One region of the Pseudoalteromonas sp. PPB1 genome, then DNA from elsewhere that is predicted to be linked to it. Evidence: riboswitches for the same ligand, from Rfam matches in the RefSeq annotation. Region 1 holds a riboswitch; the other holds the start of a gene.
What was found. A riboswitch is a leader RNA that binds a small molecule or an ion and turns the genes downstream of it on or off. The one in region 1 is predicted to bind cobalamin.
Positions count from the first base shown of each region.

Region 2: it holds a riboswitch for cobalamin, as region 1 does, so the genes downstream of both, IY568_RS00320 (ABC transporter ATP-binding protein) here and IY568_RS01590 (TonB-dependent receptor domain-containing protein) in region 1, are expected to answer to the same signal.

Region 1 is NZ_JACEQV010000001.1:355,730-359,140, reverse strand. Features, by position in the region: gene IY568_RS01605 (ketopantoate reductase family protein) at 1-711, opposite strand, end outside; gene IY568_RS01600 (VanZ family protein) at 704-1,057, opposite strand; gene IY568_RS01595 (YajQ family cyclic di-GMP-binding protein) at 1,227-1,709, shown strand; cobalamin riboswitch at 1,810-1,997, shown strand; gene IY568_RS01590 (TonB-dependent receptor domain-containing protein) at 2,035-3,411, shown strand, end outside.
Region 2 is NZ_JACEQV010000001.1:76,787-80,197, forward strand. Features, by position in the region: gene IY568_RS00315 (FecCD family ABC transporter permease) at 1-824, opposite strand, end outside; gene IY568_RS00320 (ABC transporter ATP-binding protein) at 824-1,618, opposite strand; cobalamin riboswitch at 1,700-1,819, opposite strand; gene IY568_RS00325 (histidine phosphatase family protein) at 1,849-2,448, opposite strand; gene nqrM ((Na+)-NQR maturation NqrM) at 2,527-2,739, opposite strand; gene IY568_RS00335 (FAD:protein FMN transferase) at 2,849-3,411, opposite strand, start outside.

The DNA of each region.
Region 1 (3,411 bases):
AAGCTCTTCGTTAAGTTTCAGTGGTACTCCGATATGATTGGCAATCGTGCAGGCCTCATTTAACACAGACAATACCTGACTGGCGTAGCAAGGTGCACGCAGGCGACCGTTTTTGAGCCCGGTAAGGGCGCTGAGCGGATTGATAGCAAGATTGACACACAGCTTTTGCCATCGCAACAACTGAATATCACTGGCCAGTTCTGCCTCTTGTAATGTAGGTTCAAGAAGGTGTTTAAACACCCTTTGTGCGCGCAGCTGTGCGACTGGGTTACAGGGACCAAACAGGCTTTTGCCGGGGCCGGTATATTCAACGGTTGTGCTGTCAGGCTTCCACCCACCCATACTGGTAGAAAGAAAAAACAATCCTTGCTGCTCGTTAAGTGCATCGGTGATGGGCGCCAACGCCTGGATCCCGTTGTGGCTCAAAATGACATTGGCATCCTGAGTAAGATGAGGCTTTAGCGACATAAAGGCGTCAGTAAGCTGATAGGATTTAACCGGGATAATACATAGTGAAACAGGCTGTTGTTGTTGCGCCAGGGCTTGCCAGGTCACGCACTTTACGGCCAGCTGTTTGCGCTGTAGATGCGTTTGGAAAAATACCGCCTCAGTAGGTGTTCGGGTGATCAGGGTAACCTGATGGGTGTTTGCCAGTTTTTCGGCAAGTAACAAGCCTATCGCTCCTTTGCCGACTATAAACAACTCAGACATATGATTTGCCTGTTTTGCGGCAGTAGATCCAATAGACGGCAAAGTAGCTGATGGCGCCCGCAAGATCGGCCATAAAGTCTCCCCAGGAAGCTTGACGATAGGGGAGTGAGTCCTGCATCCACTCAATGCCAGCACCGTAAAGCGTTAGCAGTACCAGATGAAACCAGATCTTAAAGCGAAATGCATGGTGAGAGAAAAACGCCAGTATGAAAAATACCCCAAAGTGGGCGACTTTGTCGGCGTGTTCAAATCTAACAATTTGATTGGTCTGGATCTCTTTGGCAAACAAAAAAGTGCAAACGGCTAAAGAGAGTAATAACAGGCATTGATAAAGTCGACGCGCCACAAATACTTCCAAATCATTAGGGGTGAAAAATCCAGTATATCATTGAAATCTGAAAATGGGATGAAGCTACGCAATTCCGTTCCGAATTATAAAACGCGTGTTTAGAGGGTGGTCGCGCCGTGGCCTTTGGGTTGCTATAATCCGGAAAAACATTATCCAGGAGCTAGATATGCCTTCTTTTGACATTGTGTCTGAAATTGATATGACTGAGGCGAGAAACACTGTTGATAACGCCGATCGTGAACTGAGCACGCGTTTTGATTTTCGTGGTGTAGAAGCCTCATTTGAGCTGAACGATGAAGTGATCACGCTGAAAAGTGAGTCAGAACAACAAGTGATGCAATTATTCGATATGTTGGTAGGGAAAGCGGCAAAGCGTGGCTTGGACGTGGCTAGTTTTGAGCTTAAAAATGTCGAAAAGTCGGGTAAGTACGTGTCACGTAAAGTGATGCTGAAGCAAGGTATCGACAAAGATATGGCAAAGAAAGTGGTTAAGGCCATCAAAGACTCGAAGATCAAAGTGCAAGCTTCAATTCAGGGCGAAACAGTGCGCGTGACTGGTAAAAAGCGTGATGATTTGCAAGAAACCATGCAATTGATCCGCGGCGCAGAGCTTGGTCAGCCTTTCCAGTTTAAAAACTTTCGGGATTAATCACGTAAGTTGAACCTTTCTTGTGTTTGGCATGCTAAAGATCAATAAATATTTTTAGCATGCTAGACGTCCGTTGCTTTTTATTCCCAGATCTCCGACAATAGCGCCAATTTTTCAGGGTGTCAGATCAGGAGCCTGGAGCCTCTTAAAGATCTGAATAATCGGGAAGCTGGTGCATGCCACAGGAACAGGCATTAGTCCGGCGCTGCCCCCGCAACGGTGAGCTTATCGCAACTAAGAGGTTGTGGTAAGTAAGTCCGGAAACCGGCCCTGAAGCACACTCAATAGTTGTAATTCACGCGGTGGGCGTGGATCAGGGGAACCCATGTTTAAAAAATCTACTTTAACCACAGCCATGCTGGCTGTGCTGCCTTTCTCAGTGTTGTCTGCGCAAGACATTGAACATATCACGATTACAGCGAACAAATTTGAACAAGCCAGTGTGGATACATTGACCTCCGTAGCGGTTGTTGAGCGTGCTGAAATTGAGCGTGCTAATGTGCGTGATGTACCTACTTTGCTTAACAATTTAGCTGGTATTGATGTGGTGCGCAGTGGTGGTTATGGCCAGAAGGCCAGCGTCTTTGTACGTGGTGCCGCGACTAAATATACCTTAGTGTTGGTGGACGGTGTGCGGATCAGTGATGCCAATTCGGGCGATGTGTCTTTTACGAATATTCCGGTAAACAGCATTGAGCGCATTGAAGTACTCAAGGGCGCACGCGCGGCCATTTATGGCTCTGACGCGGTTGCCGGGGTGATTAACATCATTACCCGTGAACAGAAAGGTCATCAACTGGCACTGACTTCGGGCAGTCGCAACTATGGCGGTGCTCAGTTGGCTGGCCAATTTGAGGCAGATAAACTGACAGTGAATTACCATTTTGGCTATGAGAGCACAGATGGTTATGATGTAACCGCTAAAGACCCGGCAGCGCCGCGCTCTAAAGAGCATGACAGTGATGCGTATGACAACACCAATATGGGCATTAAACTGGGCTACGACCTGTCGCAGTACGGCCAACTTGCGCTCTATGCACAACACAGTGAGGGAGAAGCGGATTACGACTCATCATTTGGCAATGACGCGTACAAGTTTGATAATTACACCACTAAGCTGGCGTGGCAGAAGCAATCGGATGTCTTGATCCAGGAAGCCTCTATCAGTCTGGCCCAGGAAGAAAATACCCAATTCCTGTCGGTTGTACCAGATGGCACACCCCCCCCACCCAATGATGTTTACAGCACCAAGCGGGATGAAATTGAGTATCGCGCTCGTTACAAACTGACACCATCTGTTCAGCTAATGGGCGGTGTGAGTCGCCTCAATGAGGACCTGTCTTCATCTAGCGCACAATTCTCGATTGCTGAGCGTGATAATACCGCTGTGTTTGCTGCTGCTTTTTACGATGACAAGCGCTGGTTACTGAATGCTGTCGTGCGCAGTGATGACTATGAACATCACGGACGTGCGAACACGTATACGGCTGATGTTGGCTTCAGAGCATCCGACATTGTCACCTTTCGGGTAAACCATGGCACCGCATTTCGTGCCCCCAGTCTGACCAATGCGTTTGTCAAAGACAGCCCCTGGTATCTGCCTAATATCGACATTAAGCCGGAAGAAGGTACCTACAATGAGTTAGGGGTGACGGTGGATACGGCCTCGGTGCGCTATGATGTGGCCATCTTCGATAACCGC
Region 2 (3,411 bases), 280 kb from region 1:
CCCAGTGTACGAACCTGCGAAATAAAAAAGCGCACAATATGGGGGATCATCAAGCCAACAAACCCAACTCCACCGCAGGCAGCGACAATCACGGCGGTCAGCATAGATGCCAGGAGCAACATGCCCAGTCTTAGCCTGTGTACATTCACACCTAAGGTTACTGCGCTCTCATCACCAACTAACAACGCATTCAGGCTTCGGCGCATCAGTAACATCACTGTACAGCCTATCGACACGACCAGAGCGGGTAACCACAGCCATTGCCAGTCTGCACGGCTGAAACTGCCCAGACTCCAGAATATAATGGCACTTATGGCCTGCGGGTCGCTCCAATAGAGCAGTAAGCTGGTAAAGGCAGAAAATAAAAAGGTCAGCGCGACACCTGACAACAACATGTTCTCGACCAGTGCTGTGCCTTTGTGAAACGCAATGAGCAACAACAGGCTCATAGCCACTGCGCTGCCAGCAAACGCCGCACCGGATAAGGCCAGTGCGCTTTGTACACCAAATAATACAACCAACAACACCACACCAAATGACGCCCCGGAGGAAATGCCAAATAAATACGGATCGGCGAGCGGGTTGCGGGTCACGGTTTGCAAAATAAGCCCGGCAATGGCCAGCCCGGCCCCCGCAAAAAAAGCCAGCAAGGTACGTGGTAATCGCAGTTCAACCACAATCTTTTGATTCAGCACACTGTTGTCATAACTGCTTAAAGCCTGCCAGACCTCACTCCAGCTAAGTGACACTGCCCCGACAGACAGTGCAGTGAGCATGCTGGCCAAACAGGCACAGAGCAACCCGGGTATAAGCAAGGCCTTCATTATTGATACCCGTAGTGATAACGAATGTGTGGCACACCCGACGCATTGCGATCCGGCCCGGGGACTGTCTCAACGTCAGCACAGACGCCAAAAACATCACTCAGTAAGCCCGGCGTTATCACCTCTAACGGGGTTCCCTGAGCAAGCAAGTGACCTTGCTCCAGTACCAGCAACTCATCGCTGAGTGCCGCTGCAAGATTGAGATCATGAAATGAAGCAATAACGGTCACCCCCATGGCCTTAGCCAGCTCCATGATCTGGATCTGATACTTCACATCCAGATGACTGGTGGGCTCATCCATGATCAGCAGTTCAGGCTGCTGTACCATGGCTCTGGCGATCATCGCCCGTTGCTTTTCACCGCCCGACAGAGCATCAAATTGCTGTTGTGCTTTGTGGCTCAGGCCGACCCGCTCAAGGGCTTCCAGGATCAGTTGCTTATCCCTTGTATTAACAGCTGAAAACAGCGTTTTATGCGGCGTCACGCCCATGGCAACTACCTCGAACAGCGCCAGGTTGAACTGGCTGGGGATCTCCTGCAATACCACCGCCACCTGGCGCGCATAGGCACGGCGAGGATAATCGGATAAAGATTTGCCGGCATAGCGTATCTCCCCCTCGCTAGGATGCCAGTAGCGATACAGGCAACGTAATAAACTGGACTTCCCTGCCCCATTCGGCCCAATCAGACCAATAAACTGGCCACGTTGAATGGCAAAATTAAGTGCTGTCAGAATAGGTTTGTCACCCAATGTCAGATTCAGGTTATGCACGGAGATTTGTGGTGAAGTCATACCGCCTCAAATGCAGGCAGCAGCGCAGAGCCAGCCATTCGCGTTGTCACGACTGACGTTCTGAACTGACTTAAGTGCGCCCGCTTAAGTGTAGGTATTGGCCTTGGTATCTGGCTTCAGACTCTCAGTCTATTACAGTTGCGGGGACAGCTGAGGATTTACACCTCATTCCCAATGACTGCCAATACAATACGATGCTAAATTTAGGCCTTATTATGAAGTCCAGACGTCTAAAACACAACTTTCGGCCAGGCTTGACCGGTCTCATCAAAGAAGACCGATACTTTAACCATTTTGGCGTATCCGATCTCTGCACGAGACAAGTGACTATCAAACTCAGCAGGTAAACCCAGCCAGATGGCCAGTAATTGCTTAATAACGCCCGCATGAGTGACAATCGCCACAGGCTCACATGAGGGGCTTGCGGTGAACTGCTGCCACCAATCATATAAACGTAGATGGAATGCCGACATGGACTCCCCATTTGGCGGGGTGTGCTGCCAGGGACTTTGCCAAAAGTCGCCGATGCCAGGTGCTCGTGCTGACTGCCAGAGCGTGTCGTAGCGTTCACCATCCCAGTCACCAAAATGCATTTCACTGAGTCGAGGTTCTATCTGCAGTGGCAAACCGGTGGTTTCACAAAACGTACGAGCGACCGCCTGGCATCGCTGCAATGGAGAGGCAATCACCTGTGCAATCCCATCACACACCTCGAGTTGGGCATGCACTTGTTCATTGCCCGACGCGCTTGCAGACATATCAGTACTTCCGAGCAAACGGCCGGTTTCCCGGGGTTCGCCGTGGCGAATAAAATACAGGGTTCGTTGCATTAAGCTAGGGCACTGTTATTCGGGGTCCGAAACGTAAAAACGCAAGCCAGGGCTTGCGTTTTCGATGATGTCAGTGGATTAGAGAATTTGGTTTTCCTTCCACATTTGCTCTTTTGCGAGACGCTTCTTACGTTTGTCGCACGGGTCATCACAATCACAGATCTTGTCGATACCCATAGAGCCCAGACCGCCACAACTGCTGGCCATTGATTTCTTTTGTACTATGACCCCGACTGCCATCGCAACGGCGATCAATAACAACAACCCAAAGGTAAGTAAAAATAGTGACATTTCAGGCCTCTTTTGCATATCCATCCGCTATCGCGGACTGGTGACGGTTAATTGTGCTCATTATATAACTAAACGCACCTAAGTTAAAACGTTCGCGATGCAGATCTCATTATAAATAAGGTATGAACGCACTGCTGGGGTAAACCTCCAGGCCTTCATCACTTTTGCTGATCAAATAGACTGGCAGGTTATGTAACTCCGCGTATGCTCTCGCCCGTTCAGTCCCCATCACAGTTAGGGCCGTAGCAAGACCATCGGCTGTCATCGCAGATGGGTGCAATACTGTTACAGATACCAGGTCGTGTTTAACAGGCTTACCCGTGCCCGGGTCAATCAGATGGGTGAAGGTCTCGCCATCCATTTCATAGAAAATACGATAGTCGCCTGAAGTTGCAACACTGTTCTTACCTGGCTCAATCACTTTATGGATTTGTCGTTGCCCAACCGGTGCATCCGGCTTTTCAATGGCAATACGCCAGGGCTCATCCTCAGGTTTAGTGCCCGACAATCTCAGCTCACCACCAATTTCAACCATATAGTTACTGATCCCGTGCGACTCGATCAGTTCTGCCACTTTATCTATGCCATAACCTTTTGCCGTGGCAGAGAAAGACAATTCCAGATGATCCAACGTTTTGGCCAAACCTGCTTCTGTCAGAGTCAGTTTATCGA